DNA from 2 places in the Colwellia sp. MB02u-10 genome. Region 2 is predicted to be linked to the other one. Evidence: predicted binding sites of a transcription regulator. Region 2 holds the regulator's gene; the other holds the start of a gene.
The links. Region 2 encodes LexA, which represses DNA repair genes until DNA is damaged. Its sites were predicted from a motif close to TACTGTATNNNNATACAGTA; they were not measured.
Positions count from the first base shown of each region.

Region 1: H4J59_RS11900 (DNA topoisomerase III) is a predicted target of LexA. The motif match lies at 3,759-3,778, and genes of this name have one in related genera.

Region 1 covers NZ_JACGVK010000121.1:122-10,627, reverse strand. The annotation lists gene H4J59_RS11910 (DUF3297 family protein) at 114-362, opposite strand; gene H4J59_RS11905 (GNAT family N-acetyltransferase) at 823-1,452, shown strand; gene H4J59_RS11900 (DNA topoisomerase III) at 1,754-3,700, opposite strand; gene H4J59_RS19855 (cysteine-rich CWC family protein) at 3,980-4,186, shown strand; gene H4J59_RS11890 (alpha/beta hydrolase) at 4,543-5,658, shown strand; gene H4J59_RS11885 (DEAD/DEAH box helicase) at 5,803-7,059, opposite strand; gene H4J59_RS11880 (DUF2750 domain-containing protein) at 7,066-7,425, opposite strand; gene H4J59_RS11875 (acyl-CoA thioesterase) at 7,499-7,975, opposite strand; gene H4J59_RS11870 (YaiI/YqxD family protein) at 8,083-8,526, shown strand; gene H4J59_RS11865 (DEAD/DEAH box helicase) at 8,580-9,947, opposite strand; tRNA gene H4J59_RS11860 (tRNA-Tyr) at 10,385-10,469, opposite strand.
Region 2 covers NZ_JACGVK010000140.1:62,145-72,650, reverse strand. The annotation lists gene H4J59_RS18530 (cytochrome c oxidase subunit 3) at 1-811, opposite strand, end outside; gene H4J59_RS18525 (cytochrome c oxidase assembly protein) at 842-1,426, opposite strand; gene ctaD (cytochrome c oxidase subunit I) at 1,438-3,042, opposite strand; gene coxB (cytochrome c oxidase subunit II) at 3,055-4,611, opposite strand; gene lexA (transcriptional repressor LexA) at 5,197-5,811, opposite strand; gene H4J59_RS18505 (hypothetical protein) at 6,149-6,451, shown strand; gene oxyR (DNA-binding transcriptional regulator OxyR) at 6,724-7,626, shown strand; gene ahpF (alkyl hydroperoxide reductase subunit F) at 7,920-9,521, opposite strand; gene ahpC (alkyl hydroperoxide reductase subunit C) at 9,632-10,201, opposite strand.

The DNA of each region.
Region 1 (10,506 bases), on a different contig from region 2:
AATACTCGTGCCGATAACCAGTAAATCAAAAGGCCGCTATCTTGATAATAAAAAGCCCCGTGCAATATCTCTTGGACGAGGCTCTTAGGTTATCGACTTTTCATTAATAGTGATTAACGATAAAACGCTTCAACAGTGCCTTTTACCTTCATCAAAAGTGGCTGTCCACGACGATCTAATGCTTTGTGTGTGGCAACTTTTACCCAACCTTCACTGATGCAATATTCTTCGACATCTGAACGGTCTTTGCCGTTGAGCGTAATACCAATATCATGCTCAAAAATTTCTGCCACATGATGTGGGCTACGGGGATTGATCGAAAGGCGATCGGGTAAATCGGGTAGCGATTTAGTGTCATTCATCTTGGTGACCTGTAGTAAATAAAAAGTGCGCTATTGTAGGCAATATAAGCATTCCCCTCAATAGTGCTTGGTGTATTTAAAAGCTATTTTAACTGTATTGCCTTGATATTAGCTGCTGGGTTAGACATTTACCTTTCGCTAGCCAGAACTATCTAAGACAGCAACATCAAGTTTTCATTAGCAGCTTAATGTGGCAACAACTAACAATCGCTCAAATTATATTCTTAAGACGCATTTATCAAGTAAAATTATCATCAATACTTTTTAAACATTAGCCTCTCGTTGCCTAGCGCTTAAAAAATCAAACGCTGGTATGACACGCATACTAGTGGTATAAACGGGCCAGAGCATGAAAATCTGCAGTAATCGCAAAATTTTTGCCTTAAATTTACTGTGCCAACCACTAAAGGCAGTCGCTTGTTATTCGGTGCTATATCACCGTTAAGCCAAGCACTGAAATATGATGAACTTAACCATAGAATTTAATAAACCAGAAATAAAAAGTGCCTTTGATTGGCAATTAGCACAAGAAATTAATGTTAAAAATGACGAAAACCAAGTTATTGCCAAAGCAGAAATTGAAATAATCACTTTAAATAAGCACCGTGGTGCTGACGAAAGCTATGAATTATTAAGCCAGCACGATGCTACTGACTGGGAAGTACCCTTAAATTTATTTTTTAAAAAACAAAATGTCGCGGCAGATTTAGTCGAAAAGTTACAGGCAAAAATTGATACTAAAGCCAAAGATCATATCTTAATTGAAGCTATTAGTGTCTTACCCGCATATCGCCAGCAGGGTGTTGCGACATTTTTACTAAAAGAAATTGCCCAACACTACAGCAAAGTGCAGTCAATTTCGGCACTGTGTATGCCAATGAGTTTATTTGTTGATGCTCAAGACTGCGAAACACCTGAAAATACCGCCTATTATCAGGCCATGAACTTATCAGCAGACGAGTTAAACACTGAAGCATTAAGCGCGTTCTTTCAGCAGTCAGGTTTTAGTTATTTAGCTATAGATGACAGCGCGTTAGAAGCACCCTTACCTTTTAAAGTCTTTATCGCTAGTCCACAAACCATCCTGTAATACTAGCGATTAACATACTCGTGAACATGCCTAGTTCACGAGTATCACCTGCAGCTTTTGAAAATTTCTATCTGCCTTTTCTATCTGCCTATCCCTGTGCCTTTTAATACTCATCAATTATCTTTTTACTCGATAAAAACATAGCTAGGGACATTATCCAACAGTTATTTCTAAGGCATAATGTTAGGTAAAGGCCAATACTTATGGCATCAACTTAACAGCTTAATCCTACTTATCCTATTACCTGCACTACACCCTACATACACAAGGGTATTACTATGTTGACCAATAAAAATGGGTTTTATTTAACCGCGGATTTTTTCCACGTACTCTGCTTTTTGGCTTTTGACTTACGCTTAAAAGCCACTTTGGGTAATTGGGCAAATGACTGTTGCTCTGACTGCTTAACCATCTGCGCTATAGTCGATGTTAAAGGAGTAATTAAATCTTCATAACGGCTTTTTTTCTCACTAATGTTAGTCAGTGTGGCTTCCCAGTGAGCGGTCATATCAGGCATGGTAGCCGCAACAGGCAAGGCATTGATCAGTGACGTGCCAATCACTGTGGCATTGATATTCTTGCCTTGGCGCTGCAAATAATCACGTTTAAACAATAAGTCGATAATACCGGCACGCGTTGCTTCGGTACCCAAACCGTCGTTTTCTCGTAAAAGTTTTTTTATCTCATTATCACTGACAAACCTAGCAATACCGGTCATGGCACTCAGTAAACTCGCATCAGTGAACTGCTTAGGTGCTTGTGTCATACGGCTGATGAGTTCGCCATGACGACAGAGTATTTGCTCGCCTTTCACTAATTTTGGCAATAGTTGATTATTAAGCTTTTCGTCATTGTCTTGCGCTGCGTTGTCAGGCTTATTTTTTGCACGCTGAAATAACACCTTCCAACCTTGGGCGATCGGGGTTTTAGCATTAGCTAAGAATTTACCTCCCGCAATTAGCAGCTCAACCCGACACTGGTTATATTGGTATGGTGGATAAAACTGTGCTAAATATTGCCGAACAATAAGAAAATAAACTTGCTTTTCAAATGGGTTCAACGACAACTTGTTCGCTGATTTTTCGGTCGGAATAATGGCATGGTGAGCGGTTACTTTAGCATTATTCCAGGTTTTACTTTTTAACGCACTATTAGCACCTTGCGCAAATTTGGCATAGTCTTCATCCGCGCTGGCTAACATGGCAATAATGCCTTTAGCCTGAGCGTGATGTTCAGTGGGTAAATAGCGACAATCAGAACGAGGGTAAGTCACCAGTTTATGCTTTTCATACAATGCCTGACAGACATCTAATACCAACTTCGCATTCAATGAATATATTTTTGCCGCGTCAATTTGCAGTGCTGATAAACTATAAGGCAATGCGGCTACTTGGTTTTTCTGCTGCTCAATCACTGAGATCACTTCAGCGGTTTTATGGTCAATACGGCGGACAACATTTTCAGCTAAAGCACGATTAATCACACGGCCTTCTTCATCCATATGCGGTTGGCAGGCCTCACTGGGTTGCCACTTTGCAATGAATTGCGCTTGGTTACTGGTTTGTAAGTGTGCGTGCACATCATAAAAGTCTTTCGCGACAAAATGGTCAATCTCTTGTTGGCGTCGCACCACTAAACCTAAAATCGGCGTTTGTACCCTGCCGACAGATAACACGCTATTAAAACCGGCTTTTTGCCCTTGTAAGGTATAAGCTCGCGTTAAGTTAATGCCGTAAAGCCAATCGGCTCTTGAGCGCGCTAAAGCAGAAATTGATAAGGGCATAAATAATTGGTTACTTTGTAAGTTAGCCAGCGATCTTTGCACTGCGGGTAAATTTAAGTCACTAATTAACAAACGCTTAGTATTTTGCTTCTTCTTTGCTGATACCTTGAAAAAATCAATAACCTCATCAACTAACAGTTGGCCTTCTCGGTCAGGGTCACCGGCATGAATAATTTCATCTGCTTGCTTAACCAGTTTTCGTAACACAGTAAGCTGTGACCGGGTTTGTGCTTTAGGTTTTAGTTGCCATTGCTGCGGCACAATCGGTAAATGGCCCATTTGCCACTTTTTAAATGCGGGATCGTAATCTTCAGGATTTGCTTGTTCAAGAATATGGCCAATACACCAACTTACTACGTCACCATTGGCCAGTGCGATATAGCCTTGATGATTCTTTTGAGGTTTTGGCAATGCGGCGGCAATTGCCCGACCTAAGCTTGGTTTTTCGGCGATATATAATTTCAAGATGAAGGCTTACCTGTAGAGCAAAGGCTGCTGATGTTTTAGATAGCCTAGCATTTAAAACTGTTTATTTATACAGCTAAGAAAAAGTTGCTGATTAATAACTTTCTGCAGCACCGCTAACCAGCAGTCTCTGCTATTACCAGTGCTTAGCCAGGTAATTTTACCTAAGACACAACAATTAGTGACAACAGCGCCTAAAGTTTACCGCTAAATATTTTACTGTTAGTGAAGTTATGCTATTTTCAAGCTTAATAATCTTAATCTAGAGCAATAGTGCTAATGCCTGCCATTGATACCAACCAATGCCCTTTATGCCAACAAAATAATTTATGTGCGGTAAATGGTAATGAACCTTGTTGGTGCGTAAGTCGTGATGTTAAACGCGCATTATTGACACAAGTACCACCAGCCTTATCTGGAAAATCATGTATCTGTAAAAGCTGCGTCGATAAATTCAACTTTAACATGGTGATCAACAAGTCTTAAAAACATACCTAGGTATTTTAAATCATTGAACTTAAATACTGACCTAATTGCTTAAAGATAAATTGGGGCAATTATTAAACCTTAATAAAACCAATTGATTTTTACTCAGCCAGCCTTTCAAGAAACACCCACCCTTGCTGTTATTTGGTGACCTTGGAGTCATGGCTCAACCTATTCTATCGGCATTAAAATATTAAACAGTCATTATGACGATGCCGCGCTAAAGCAGGGAAAAGCGAGTTTAATAAGCAAGGTTTTTCAACGTATAACATCAGCATAATGACTTAGGTCGCTTGTGAGCAAAAATATCTTAACTACAATTATGCTAGTTTAATTTAATTTTACAGGATGTTTATATGCTCACCTTAACGCTACATTATGCCACTAACAGAAATCACTTAGGTCAACGTTGGACTCCCGACAGTTATGGACAAGATTTTAGTGCTGACCGACCTAATAACTTACGTTTTGGTCGAGTCACGGTTGAAGTTGGTGCTAATAAAGTAACCGACTACCTGAGTGATAAGGTCCATAACCGATCAGGTGATGGTGAAAGCCTATCAGGCTATATTGAAAAAAAATTACGGAAAAAAAGTCTTATCGCTGCTTTTGTAGAACCAAAAAACCTCACCACACCTCTGGCTTCCACGGTGGCTTTTAATGAGATCAAGAAACAAATGGATCTGAAACGTGATCTGGTGGTTTTTATTCATGGTTTTAATGTTGACTGGTTTGAAGCGGTCGCCTCTGCCATGGCATTAGAATTAATGTTAAACCGCATATCGCAAGATAATGAAAAATTAAAGGATACCAGCGTGTTTCTTTTTACTTGGCCTTCAAACGGCGCTATGGTGAAAAATAAAGCTTATTTATCTGATCGTAACGATGCTAGAGACTCAAGCTTAGCAGTAGCGCGAGGCTTTCTTAAATTACGTGACTTTCTGATGACGCTCAGACCTAAACATCATGATCCGACGATAAATGAATGTGGTCAACAACTACACTTACTGTGCCACTCAATGGGTAATTTTGTTTTACAAAACGCCCTAGTTTCATTAGATAAGCTCAATAACCAAAAACGCCGTCCACAATTATTTCAACATATCTTTATGTGTGCACCTGATGTTGATGATGATATTTTTGAAGATAAAAAGCATATGGTTAATTTGCATCAATTAGCCAAGCATGTAACGGTTTATTACAATAATGGTGATTTAGCTATGTATATTTCTGATTTCACCAAAGGCAATACCGATAGGTTAGGCCATAATGGCACAGCACGACCCTTGCAATTGCACCATAAAATCAGTCAAGTCAACTGCTCTGATATTGTTCGTGGTGTCACCGAACATAGCTATTATTTATGGGCTACGGTTAATGAAGACATTAGACAAAGTATTGATGATCTTGCTTACGATGACAGTGCACGTAAAAGAAAATACAAATCAGCACAAGTTTGGCGCTTAACTTAGTCTGTTTTTACTTGACCTCAATTTAATTTACCTAGGTTCAGTTTAGTTCAATAGCAAGCAGAAGCTAAACCTCTACTTGCTCTACCCCTCTGATAGCAAGGCTATTAAGATATCATCTTAAGTAGGATAAACTAATTTATTGCTTTAGCGTTTACGTGACTTATGTGGCTTATTCAACTTAGCTTTATTGTTATCGCCAAAGGCCTTTTGTCGACCATGCTTTTTTTGCTGCCCTAAGGTATTTTTGCGAGCTGGTGGGTCAGTTTTAGTTAAGTCTGGCTCATAGCCTGGCAGCCATTGTTGCATTAAGCGGGTGTCTAACACTTTTTCTACCGCTTCTAGCAACCAAGTTTCTGATGGGCTCATTAAAGAAATAGCTAAGCCTTCATTACCTGCTCGTCCGGTGCGACCAATACGATGAATGTAATCTTCAGCAATATAGGGGAGTTCATAATTGATCACATAACGTAAATCGCTAATATCAATACCACGCGCGGCAACGTCGGTCGCGACTAAGGATCGAGTTTTACCTGCTTTAAATTCTGCTAAGGCTTTATCACGCGCACCTTGAGATTTGTCACCGTGAATAGATTGGGTTTTAATGCCATCTTTTGACATTTCTTTTGCTAGTTCATCCGCGCCAAGTTTTGTGCGAGTAAAAATAAGCACTTGTTGCCAGTTTTTTGAACCAATTAAAAATGAAGTTAGCTCACGTTTTCGGTCGCTATCAACGGTATAAACAATTTGCTCTACTTTTGTTGCTGCGGTATTACGTTCACTGACTTCAATAAGTTGTGGATCATTAAGTAAGGTTTTACTGAGTTTGAAAATGGCATCATCAAAAGTCGCTGAAAACAACAAAGTCTGACGCTTAGGCGGTAGACGGTTTAAAATACGGTCAATTTCATCCTTAAAGCCCATATCTAACATACGGTCAGCTTCGTCAAAAACAATAGTTTCAAGGTGAATTAACAAGACACTGCCATTAACAATATGATCTAACAACCGGCCAGGGGTGGCAATTAATATATCAGCACCTTGTTCAATAGCTTCAATTTGCGGTTTAATACTAACACCACCATAAGCGACCGCAATATTCAGCTCAGTATTTTCAGCATAACTAACAAAGCTTTTATACACTTGCTGCGCAAGTTCACGCGTCGGTGTTAATACTAAGGCTCTAATCGGCCTTTGTGCTGGAATATTCTCGCTTAAACGTTGCAGAATGGGTAAAGCAAAGGCGGCAGTTTTACCGGTACCGGTTTGAGCTCCAGCCATAATGTCTTTATTGGCTAGAATAGCCGGGATGGCTTGCTGCTGAATCGGCGTTGGCTGATCATAGCCTAAGGCTTTAACGGCATCGGTAAGTGACTTATCTAATGCTAGGGACGAAAAACTCATGATGATCTATCGCTTATTAATCGAATGTTGATGTTGTTTTTGTTTAAGTTCATGCTCAAGTTCATCAGGGTAATATACTAAGCCTTGCTCGTCTTGGCTTGGAAACACCACAATAGCGAGTTCGTCATCCGCTAAACCCGTGCTCCAACGACTAAACCATTTGTTTAAAGAAATTGCTTCAGGTTGGCAAGCTTGCCAGCCATCGGTAGCCCAAGCTTGGGCAAACTCTTTATTCGGCCAAACCGGTACACAGTCCTCTTCTTCTGTGTTGAGCATTACACAGCCATGTTCATCAGTTAAGATCCATAACTCGTTTTGGCTGACCGCTTCATTGATAAAATAAACGGCGCGCTGCGCGTCATCCATCTGTAATATTTGTTTGATTTTTTCTGGCTCTAACACATGAACTCCTGATGAAAACTATTTTTAAATGGCGGCGCTATTCTACAAAAATTTGCATTTCTTCGCCGATGTTTTTCCGCATTTCCATTAACTTTATTGCGCTGTCATGCTCTTTGATATCTGCCGCTGTTTTAGGTATCCATTCAGGAATACGCTCAGATTGACCATTCTGATCAACAGCCACCATAATCACAATACAATGCGTAGTGAGTCGACGATTTAATGACTTAGGATCACAGGCATTTACTTCCAAAGCTATATGCATGGAAGACCTACCGGTATAAATCACTTTCGCCTCAACTTCGACTAAGCTACCGACATGAATTGGCGCCACAAAACGAATGCCACCCGCATACGCGGTAACACAATAACGACCACTCCAACCGGCTGCACAAGCATAAGCAGCTAAATCAATCCATTTCATTACTGCGCCGCCGTGAACTTTTCCACCAAAGTTAACGTCTTGGGGTTCAGCTAAAAATCTTAAGGTTATATCGCGTTGGGGTTGCTTCATGGTGCTTCCTATTTATCAGTAAAATTAAGGCTAACAGTGCTTACAATATTTGCGGTTTAAAGGTACATTACACCCGTTAAGTCATAGTTAAAATTTAAAGGATAACCATGAAAATTTGGGTTGATGCCGACTCGTGTCCGGTAGTTATTAAAGAGATTTTATTTCGAGCCGCAGAGCGTACTCAAACATTCACAACATTATTGGCTAATCATTATCTAAAAGTACCGCCGTCTAAGGTGATCAGCTTCGTACAAGTTAGTGCTGGCTTTGATGTTGCTGACGATGAAATTGTTAAGCGAGCCGAGCCAAATGACTTAGTGATAACAGCAGATATTCCTTTAGCGGCTGAAGTCGTCGAAAAGGGCTGCTTAGCACTTAACCCTAGAGGCGAGCTTTACACAGAGGCCAATATTCGTCAACGCCTGAATATGCGTGACTTTATGGATACGCTGCGCTCTAGTGGTATTGAAACAGGTGGAGCGCCACCTATTAGCCAAAGTGATCGACAAGCTTTTGCTAACAATCTTGATAAGTTACTAGCGCAGCAATAAGTTAAGCAAATAAACCGCAACGGCAAAAAATTATTTTGCCGTTGCTATTATCATTATTTACTTGGATTAGGATTAATGCGGCGACGTCCGCCACCATTACCGTCGCTATTGCCATAAGGGTTACTAGCAGAGCTATTGCCGATATGACGTCTGTTTTTTCCAGTTGGTTTATGACCACGAGCATTTTCACCCGAGCGTTGACCATCTTTATGCTCAACACTTTCTGATTTAAATTTTCTTGGCTTTTGAGCTTTTAAAGCGCGTAAATTACGTGACTCTGGTAAGGCATGTACGGGTTCAAAACCGGCAACAACTTCTCTTGGCAAATGTGTTTGTATGACATGTTCTACATCATTAAGTAAATCTATTTCATCAGCACAAACTAAAGATACTGCATGTCCGGTAGAACCTGCTCGGCCGGTACGTCCAATACGATGCACATAGTCTTCTGGTACATTAGGTAATTCAAAGTTAACCACTTGTGGCAACTGTTCTATATCGATACCACGGGCAGCAATATCAGTAGCAACGAGTACGCTAATATTACCATCTTTAAATTGTGCTAAAGCTTTAGTTCTCGCACCTTGACTTTTGTTGCCATGAATAGCGGCGGCTCTGATACCTGCAGCATCTAACTGTTTAGTTAATTTATTTGCGCCATGTTTAGTTTTCATAAACACGATAACTTGTTGCCAGTCATTCTCTAGAATTAAATGCGTCAGTAAAGCGGCTTTTCTATTTTTATCAACCGAATAAATTAATTGCTCAACCGATTCAGCTGTCGTATTTTTTGGGCTAATGGAAATTTCAACGGGATCCTTGACTATACCTTTAGCTAGTTCACGAATATCGGGAGAAAATGTTGCTGAAAATAGTAGTGTTTGACGTGTTTTTGGCAGTAAAGATAAAATTTTCTTAATATCACGTAAGAAGCCCATATCTAGCATTCTATCTGCTTCATCAAGCACTAATATCTCTAATTGATTAAATCGCACCGCTTTTTGATTATACAAATCGAGTAGACGCCCAGGAGTAGCCACTAGAATATCAACGCCTTGACGCAAGCGCTGCATTTGTGGGTTAATTTTAACACCACCAAATACTACAGTAGATTTCAATGGTAAGTGTTTACCATACATTTCTACGTTTTCAGCAATTTGTGCTGCAAGCTCACGAGTCGGAGTGATAATAAGCGTTCTAGCTTGGTTTGGTCGGACATTATCGCCCTTTGATAACAGCTCAAGAATAGGTAAAGTAAAACCGGCTGTTTTACCTGTACCCGTTTGCGCAGCAGCCATAACGTCTTTACCAGCAAGCACGGCAGGAATAGCCTGAGCTTGGATAGGTGATGGCGTATCATAACCTTTTTCCGCAATGGCTTTTTGAATGGGTGCAGATAAACCTAAATCGGTAAAACTCATAGAATATTCTCTTCTCGCTGTTGGTTTGATCCAATGTCAAACGGCGATGCAGAATACAGTATAGACGGCTTTAGTGCAATGAAAGTGCTTATTCTTCTATCATAAACAGCAACTAAATTAATACTAATGGGGAGGGCAAAGCTAAGCTGTCCTTTAATGTCTTAAGTATTCACTTATTCCTTTCTCATTCATTCTTTCCTGTAAAAATAAGAAAAACATCTCACAGGGAGAGAAGCAAGAGGACTACAGGAGGTAAACACTAAAAAAAAGGACTTTTAAATGCCATGATTTCTTACTGATTCACTTCTCATTATCCCATCCTGCAAAAAATTCACATGGAAAAAGAAGGATTGTCGGCGATAAGGCTCTAAAAAATATGATTAATTGATAGATAGAAACGAAAAAACCCGTAACGTTAGTTACGGGTTTTAGAATGGTGGTGGAGGGAGGTGGATTCGAACCACCGAAGGCTGAGCCGTCAGATTTACAGTCTGATCCCTTTGGCCACTCGGGAACCCCTCCACAGGGCCGAAAACCCAGCCATAAGCTGGGTATTCTA
Region 2 (10,506 bases):
GAAAGGCAAAATGGTTTTTCGGCGTAAAATGCCCCTTAAATACTCGAATAAGCATCACAAACAGCATAATAGTCCCTAAGGTCACATGCATGCCGTGAAAGCCCGTCAGCAAATAAAAAGTATTGCCATAAATGCCACTGTCTAAATACAATTTCATTTCGTCGGCATAACCATGGGCGTATTCTAAGCCTTGGCAAAACAAAAACACCACACCTAATACAACGGTCAGCCCTAGCCAAAACTTCAATAAACCACGTTTATTCTGCTCTAACGAAACATGAGCAAAATGGGCGGTAATTGATGAAGTTAACAACAAAATAGTGTTAATTAATGGCAAGCCATACCAACCCATAGCGGTAGTTTCAGTACCGTCTGGCGTTTTAATTAATGGCCAAGTCGCGGTAAATTCAGGCCATAATATTATTGCCGTTGCGGCATTATTTCCGGCGCCATCAAGCCAAGGCACTGAAAAGGTACGGGCGTAAAGTAAGGCGCCAAAAAAAGCAGCAAAAAACATCACTTCTGAAAAAATAAACCAACTCATACCTTGGCGGAATGAATTGTCCATTTGGTGGCTATATTTTCCTGACATTGACTCGGTAATAACATTGTTAAACCAACCAAACATCATATAAATAATCAAGGCAATACCCGCCAGCAATACCCAGCCGCCGCCTGCATTTTCAGGGTTATTCAAATTTGCTACATAATTTGCCGCACCTACGGCAATCAAAAACAAGGCAATAGCGCCCACTATTGGCCACTTGCTTTGCGCTGGTACGTAATAACTTTCGTATTCTTTTATTGTCATTGTTGTTCCCCTCATTTAAGTGCCAAGCACTTAAGAATCAACCGAGCTTGTAATGTCGTACAAGGTGTAAGATAGGGTGATGGTGGATACGTCATCGGGTATGTCTAAATCAACATAAAATTGCAATCCCATTTCAACATCCTCACTGGCTTTTAACGGTTGGCTATTAAAACAAAAGCATTCTATCTTTTGAAAATAAACCGCCGCCCGCCCTGGTGATACTGACGGCACAGCTTGTCCGACAATATCGCTTGTAGACTCATTTTTAGCGTAAAATATAACGGTTTTGCGCTCACCTGGGTGTACTTCTACTTCATTAACCATGGGCTCAAACTTCCAAGGGATACCTTTGGCTGTCCGAGTCAAAAATTGTACGGTAATGGTACGTTCGGTATCTATGCTCTTGACGTTGTAACTGGCCGCAACATTAGATGTTTTTCCGTTTAACCCAGTGATATCACAAAAAACGTCGTATAACGGCACCAGCGCAAAACCAAAACCAAACATACCAAAAACAATCAACATCAGTTTTTTTACTGTTTTTTTCACCGAAGCATCATGCGTTTTCGCTTGTGCTTGCTTTGATAACTTGTTTTGCGATTCACCGTTAGTCATTTTAGCTCCACTTAATCAATTTTTGGTGGTGTTGTGAATGTGTGGTATGGCGCAGGGCTAGGCACTGTCCATTCCAAACCTTCAGCTCCATCCCAAGGTTTCATCGGCGCTTTTTCTCCACCTCTAATACACTTGATAACCAATACCAAGAAGATTAACTGCGAAATACCAAAGGCAAAGCCACCAATACTGACCCACTTATTAAAGTCAGCAAACTGCAAAGCATAATCAGGAATACGACGCGGCATACCGGCCAACCCTAAAAAGTGCATTGGGAAAAACAATAAGTTTACTGAAATAAGTGAACACCAAAAATGCCACTTACTTAACGTATCGTTATACATGTAACCCGTCCATTTTGGTAACCAGTAATAAGCGCCAGCAAAAATAGAAAACAACGCCCCAGTAACCAATACATAGTGGAAATGAGCCACAACAAAGTAAGTATCGTGATATTGAAAATCAGCTGGGGTCATTGCTAACATCAAGCCAGAAAAACCACCAATAGTGAACAAAATCACAAAGGCAATAGAGAACAACATAGGGGTTTCAAAACTAAGAGACCCACGCCACATTGTTGCTGCCCAGTTAAAGACTTTCACCCCTGTAGGTACGGCAATTAACATCGTACAATACATAAAGAATAATTCGCCAAATAACGGCATACCCGTGGTAAACATATGATGCGCCCAAACGATAAACGACAAAAATGCAATTGATGCGGTCGCGTAAACCATTGAACTGTAGCCAAATAGAGGCTTACGTGAGAAGGCTGGAATTGTTGTAGAGACAATACCAAATGCAGGTAAAATCATGATGTAAACTTCAGGATGACCAAAGAACCAGAAAATATGTTGGAACATTACTGGGTCACCACCACCGGCGGCATCAAAGAAACTGGTGCCAAAATAGGTATCGGTTAACACCATAGTAACGGTACCCGCGAGCACCGGCATCACCGCGATTAACAAGTAAGCCGTAATGAAAAATGTCCAAACAAATAATGGCATTTTCATGTAAGTCATACCAGGCGCACGCATATTCATGATGGTTACAACGATGTTAATTGCGCCCATAATTGAGGAAATTCCCATAATATGTACCGCAAAAACGAAGAACGCTGTACTACCGTTACTATAGGTCGTTGATAAAGGCGCGTAGAAGGTCCAACCAAAGTTTGGTGCACCACTTTCCATAAAGAAAGACGACAATAAAATAGCGAAAGCAAAGGGTAATATCCAAAAGCTCCAGTTATTCAGCCTAGGGAGTGCCATATCTGGCGCACCAACCATCATAGGTAGCATCCAGTTAGCCAAACCGGTAAAGGCTGGCATTATCGCACCAAATACCATAATAAGACCGTGTACTGTGGTCATTTGGTTAAAGAAATCAGGCTCAATTATCTGTAGTCCAGGCTGAAATAATTCAGCTCGGATAACCAACGCCATAGCACCGCCAGTCAAAAACATGATAAAAGAGAACCATAAATACATCGAACCAATGTCTTTATGGTTTGTGGTATATAGCCAGCGTTTTATGCCGGTCATTTTATGATCATGGTGCTCACCGTCATGTGAATCATGCTCGGATTGATCATCAATTACATCTGTAGTCATTATAACGCCTCCCTACTTCGCGCTAGCAGCAGCAACGGCTGCTGGCTGGACTAAATCACCGGTGTTATTACCCCAAGCGTTACGCTCATAAGTGACAACCGCCGCAATTTGCGTTTTAGTTAATTGGCCGGCAAAAGCCGCCATCGCTGGATTTTTCTTGCTGCCGTTAAGCACCATATCCAAATGCACTGCTACATCACCGGTAGCAATCAGACTACCTTTAAGTGCAGGAAAAACAGGCGCCATGCCTTCACCAGTAGCTTGATGACAAGCAGCACAAGCTGTCATGTAGACATCTTCACCCAGGGTCATTAATTCGTCTTGGCTATAAACCTTTGATAAATCTTCTTCTGGTATGACTTTGGCAACGGTTTCAGCAACTTGTTCTTTAACGTCTGCAACCGCTTGCTTAACCATATCTGAGGTACCTGCGCCACTAACCGCTTGCACGTCAGCCGCTTGAACAGCTTCACCTGTATTGTTACCCCAAGCATTACGCTCATAAGTTACAACCGCCGCAATTTCTTTTAAGCTTAATTGCTTACCATAAGCTTGCATGCCGGTACCTGCTTTACCATTAACGACAATATCTATATGCGCGCTAGCGGGACCCGTTGTGGCAATAGCACTGCCTTTAAGGGCTGGAAATGCGGGTGGTAAACCTTGTCCACTGACTTGGTGACACGCTGCGCAGTAAGCGGTATAGGTTGTTTCGCCCAGTTGCATTAATTCGTCCATTGAAGCCGAAGCATTTAACGACGCCGCTTCAGCAGCTGCTGCATTGGCTTTCATTTGCTTTTGCTCATCAAGCCAAATGGCGTAATCGGCTTCAGACTTAACTTCAACCACTATCGGCATAAAGCCGTGGTCTTTGCCACACAACTCAGCACATTGGCCACGATAAACACCGGGTTCATCTACCTTGGTCCAAGCTTCATTAATAAAGCCTGGGTTAGCATCTTGTTTTACCGCAAATGCCGGTACCCACCAAGCATGGATAACATCATCAGAAGTAATAACAAAACGCACTTTTTTATTGGTTGGAATCACCAAAGGACGATCAACTTCTAACAGATAATGTTCACCTTTTTCTGCTGAGGTACCATCTTGGTTTTCGTATTGTTCACGCGGGGTAGAAAGCACTGAATAAAATTCAAGGTCTTGATCAAAATATTTATAATGCCATTTCCACTGAGAACCTGTTACTTGAATGGTTAAATCCGCGTCATCGTTATTTTCCATATCGATCAGCGTAATAGTGGCAGGAAAAGCCATAGCAATTAGAATAACGACAGGAATCGCCGTCCAAAGAATTTCAACTTTTGTGCTTTCATGAAAGGTTGCTGGTTTGAAACCTTTTGATTTACGGTGAAACACCATAGACCAAAACATAGCACCAAAGACCACAATACCGATACCAGTACAGATATAGAGCACCAGCATATGTAAATCATATACGTCTCTGCTCACCTCAGTAACACCTTTAGTTAAGTTCAGCGACATATCTGCCCACGCTGAACTAGACAACAAGCCCCCTAGCAACAGCAAACCTAGGTTACGTCTTTTCACACGACATCTCCTTCACCTTTAATTTAGGCCAAACAACATATTTTCATTATGAAAACCGGCTATTTAGCGCATACATTTATTATTATTTAAGTGACGCATTAATCAACAGCTATCAATTACGCCCTATTGTTTTTTTGTACGTTTTCCAGACTAGAATTACTTAAAACTTGATAGGGGTCAATTTTTAATTTCAAAAGTATGATAAATAAAAACCAATAAATACAATAGAGTAAATGCCCTAAACTGGACGACAAGTAGATTTTTAAAAGGATGGCTGCAATGTTTATATTTTGTTCAAGGCATACTTTTCATGCTGAATAATAAATAATCAACACAGAAATTTGCTGTATAAAAAGCAAGCTATTAGCGGTATTTATTGCCGAATAGGAGGATTGTTCTAACCAAAAAAATTGAGCTACATATTAGGCACAGAAATGGTTATCAAGCATAAGAAATACGCAGATTTTAACCCCTTGGCTTAAACCAAGTTACCGTTAAATCTGCGAGATATAATGTAGGAAAGTCTAGTGTAGGAAAATCTAGTCTAGCTAAGTATTAGCATTTATGAAGTAAGTGCAAGGTGAACTACATCCAATCAGCCGCGCGAATAACACCAACGGCTAGGCCTTCGATATTAAATTGCTGAGACTTTAAATCGACCTTAATCGGTGCAAAATCTTCATTTTCAGCATGTAAATAAACCACATTGCCCTCACGTTTAAAACGCTTCACGGTAACATCGTCTTCCACACGAGCAACAATCACTTGACCGTTTTGCACATCGGTTGTTTGATGAACAGCCAACAAGTCGCCATCCATAATGCCGATATCTTTCATGCTCTCGCCATTAACTCGCAATAAATAATCAGCTGGAGGATGAAATAAATTGCCATCAACTTTGTAATGTTGTTCAACATGTTCTTGCGCCAAAATAGGCTCACCGGCCGCCACACGACCAATAAGTGGCAAACCATCTTCAGCGATAAACTCTTGTGTAAGACGAATACCACGCGATGTGCCAGGCAGCATTTCAATATAGCCTTTCTTCGCTAGCGCTTTTAGATGTTCTTCTGCTGCATTGGCCGACTTAAAACCAAAAAAAGCAGCAATTTCGGCACGCGTTGGCGGCATACCCGTATCAGAAATTTTTTCTCGGATCAGATCAAAAATCTGCTGTTGTCTGGGGGTTAAAGGGCGCATAGTTATTCCTTAAGCTACTTAAGAGCGAGCCTGTATTTTTACACAGTATTACTGTTATTGTATACAGGCTGTAAATAAACGCAAGAAAATAATAATCCGGCTTTGCTGGTTTGGGTTTTAGTTGCAATGGTGGTGTTTCCAAAAAATTAAGTGCTCAGTCCATGTTGTTGTAAAGCGGCTTTCACGATTAAATCAGTCAGGTATGCATCATGGTCAATTTGAATGTTAATGAATCAAAAAGCACTACTGATTAAGGTCATTAAAAATACCCATAAATATAACTATTAACCTTGCTAAAACAGCAGGTAAATCAACCTTAGAAGGTGAATGGAAGATAATGAATAAACACGAATATTTAGGTTGTTGCCAAGCACAGTTGCTAAAAGTTTTTAGCCTCGCAAAAAATCATAAAAAAGATGATAAGCAAAAATTCAGAGTTGAAGGCTTTATCCATGCGGGTAAAGCGTTAGGCGTTATATCTCATGCAGAGGCTGTCGATGTTATCGCGCGATCTCACTTTCAGGTATTTGGTGAAAGTATTGAGTCTCGCCAAAATAGAAAAGCGAGCTTAAAGGAAGCGGTTGCCAAAGGTGATGAAAATTTTATTAACATTCCAGCTTATGAGCGCTCAAAGCTATAATGCTTCAATCTCCTTCAACGTCTTAACTCATTAAGGCTTTAAGACCTCAAAGCACAGTCAGTCATTTTAAACAACGGCTTAAATACCCAGTGATGCAATAAGCGCCTCAATTAACTAAGCTTTTAACAAGTTTATAGCCTTTGCAAACCTCGCTTAGTCTGGGTATTAGCGCTTTCATTGCCGGCTTTGCTTTTCAGTATGCTCGCTAAACTGAGTACCTTAAGTTAACATCAATTTAGCTATCAACCACCTCATATCAATAGATTTAAACTATGATAAAAATTCGTGATTTAGAATATCTAACCGCCATTGCCGAATATAAGCATTTTGGCCATGCTGCTGAGGCTTGCTTTGTTAGTCAACCAACGCTAAGTGGTCAAATTCAAAAACTAGAACAACGCCTTAAGCTAACCTTAATTGAACGCCAACCGCGCAATGTTATGCTAACACCCGCAGGAAAACAGTTAGTACAACAAGCTCGGCAAGTACTTAACGCCGCGAATAACTTTGAAGAAGCGGCAAAAGCGCTACTTGATCCACTGTCAGGTGATTTACATATAGGCTTAATACCGACGTTAGCGCCATATATATTGCCGCATATTATGCCAGCACTAAACAGCAATCTAGCGAAAATAAACTTCTATTTACATGAAAATAGAACCCAAGATTTACTGCAACAATTAGAAGCAGGCAAACTCGATATTTTAATTTTGCCTTGGTTACCAGAAATGGCACGTTTTGAACGTTACGATTTATTCATCGAGCCCTTGGTAATGGCAACGTCACCTTCACATCCACTGGCTAATAAAACCAAAGTAACATTTGATGATTTACATAATCAAAAAATTCTCACTTTAGAAGATGGCCATTGTTTGAGAGATCAAGCCATGGGCTATTGCTTTAGCGCTGGTGCGGAGGAAGATGATAGTTTTCGAGCCACCAGTCTTGAAACCTTACGATATATGGTGGCAAGCAATATGGGTATTACGCTGCTACCACAGTTGGCGACAATTAATTATGCTCCACAGAAGCATATTCATTACATTCCTTTTGAAAGCCCGCAACCGGTGCGTGAAATATCATTACTTTGTCGTGCCGGTTACGCGCGTATGGAAAGTGTTAGCGCTGTGGTTAATGAAGTGCGCCAAGCAGTAACGGGTTTATTTGATGAATAAGTTAGCTATGTTTCACAACCCGCTTATGAGCTTGGAGCAAAAACGGTTAAGCTTCATTTAACTTGATGAACTAAAGTTCAAGCTATATCACGCCTGCATGGAACTTAGATGGGTCAAAGGTAAAATCAGTGCAACAGCAAACGCGCTATTAACGAAAAAACGCTACCGTTGCGACGATAGCGTTTATTTTTTTAGTACTTATTGTACTGGCGTTTCAGTGCTAGTTTGAGCTGCGAGTTAAGCCGCTACTAATTAATCCGCTACTAATTAATCCGCTACTAATTAATCCGCTACTAAGCTGCAGCTTCGCTAACGCTTTCAGTGTTTTCAAGCGGGTTCGGTGTTCTAATTAAATAATCGAATGCACCTAATGCTGCTGTTGCTCCACTGCCCATAGCGATAATAATTTGCTTAAATGGCGTGTCTGTTACATCCCCCGCCGCATAAACACCCGCAATATTGGTTTCACCTTTGTGATTAATGATCACCTCGCCTCGCTCGGTTAAATCAACAGTTCCTTGCAAAAACTTTGAATTTGGCACTAAACCAATTTGTACGAAAATACCGGCAAGTTCGACACTCTCTTGCTTATCTGTTGCACGATTAAGGTAGTTTAGTCCAGTCACATGCTTGCCATTACCTAATACTTCGGTGGTTTGAGCATTAACAATAATCTCGATATTTGGCAACGAACGCGCTTTATTTTGTAATACCGCATCAGCACGTAGTACGCTATCAAATTCAAGAACAGTAACATGCTTAACTAAGCCAGCGAGATCTATGGCTGCCTCGATACCTGAGTTACCACCACCAATCACAGCAACTGATTTGCCTTTAAATAATGGCCCATCACAGTGCGGACAATAAGCGACACCTTTACCACGGTATTCTTGCTCACCAGTAACCTTCATTTCTCTCCATCTTGCGCCTGTAGCAATAATGGTTGAGCGTGTTTGTAAGATAGCGCCGTTTTCTAATTCAACGGTGATTAAACCACCTTCAACATCACTTTCTATAATTTTTTTCACCTGTTGATTATTCATAATATCAACATCATATTCATTAACATGGGCTTCTAGGTTAGCCACTAGTTTAGGCCCATCAGTTGCATTCACTGAGATAAAATTTTCAATGGACATGGTTTCTTGTAATTGGCCACCAAAATTGTCTGCCACTATGCCTGTGCGTATCCCTTTACGGGCACTATATATTGCTGATGATGCACCTGCTGGGCCACCACCTATAACTAATAAGTCAAAAGCTGCTTTGTTGTTTATCGCCTTAGCTTGTCTCGCGCCAGCATTGGTATCAACTTTGTTTAAAATCTCAGTTACCGTCATTCTGCCTTGGCCAAACGCTTTACCATTTAAGTAAACTGCCGGTACTGATAAAATATCTCGTTTGTATACTTCTTCTTGGAATAATGCCCCATCAACCATCACATGCTTAATTTGCGGATTAATTGCCGCCATCATGTTAAGTGCTTGCACTACGTCTGGGCAATTTTGACAACTTAAGGAAATATAGGTTTCAAAGCTATGTTCACCTTCTAGTGAGGCCACTTGCTCAATCACCGCTTTATCAAGCTTTATTGGGTGTCCACCGCTGTGTAACAAGGCTAATACCAGAGAAGTAAATTCATGCCCCATCGGCACGCCAGCGAAGCGCATTTCGCCGCCAGTTTTAACTGATTTTACTAACATTGATGGCACTCGCTCGTTGCTTGCATCTGCTGCAACAACCGAGACTAATGCTGACATTTCAGCAATTTCTGTCACCAAGGTATTTAATTCTTTTGATTTAACGTCGTCACCTAAAAATACTGATAATTCAACAGCCGATGTTAAATTCTGTAAATAGGTCGTTAGTTGCTGCTTTAAGTTCGTATCTAACATGGTTTATTCCTTTGAAAAAACTGCTGAATAGGATGATTTTTAGATCATGCTGAATTGGCTTGGTAAATACCGCGATATTTTAAAACTATCGCGGTAGTTTTTTACTTTATTTAGATTTTGCCAACTAAATCTAATGAGGGTGTTAATGTTTCTGCACCTGGCTGCCATGCTGCTGGACATACTTCACCGTCATGTTCAGCTACATATTGTGCCGCTTGAATTTTGCGCACTAGCTCTTTTGCTGAACGGCCTATACCTAGATCATGTATCTCAGCAATTTTAATTTCGCCTTCAGGGTTGATAACAAACGTGCCACGTAATGCTAAGCCGTCGTCTTCAATCATGACACCGAAGTTGCGAGTAATTTTGCCTGTTGGGTCACCAATCATTGGGTAGGTAATTTTGCCAATAGTGTCTGAACTGCCGTGCCAAGCTTTATGGGTAAAATGTGTGTCGGTTGATACTGAGTAAACTTCAACGCCCATTTCTTGTAGTTGTGCATAATGGTCAGCCATATCACCTAACTCTGTTGGACAAACAAAGGTAAAGTCAGCTGGATAAAAGAAAAATACTGCCCATTTTCCTGCAACATCAGCTTCTGAAACCTCGACAAATTCGCCTTTACTAAATGCTGTTGCGTTAAATGGTTGGATGGTTGAATTGATAATTGATTTATACATGTTTATCTCCACTTGTTTTAAAAATATGAGTACTTGTTAAGTTGGGACAATGATACGCCGGCATTTAAAATAGGAACAATCGTTTGAATTTATCATATCGATAGGTAAAAACTATTACTGTATTGTAGAATGAAATGTAGAAAGAGCAGGACACTGTTGCTGTGACTGTTTAACTTTATTTTATAGATGGCTAAAATTTCAATGTTGCAGAAAGTGATATGAAAAATAAGATTGCCTATTAATATCAGCTTAATTTCTTTAGCTATAATCAAAGCAAAAAAAAGACAAAAAAAACGCCCCTCAAT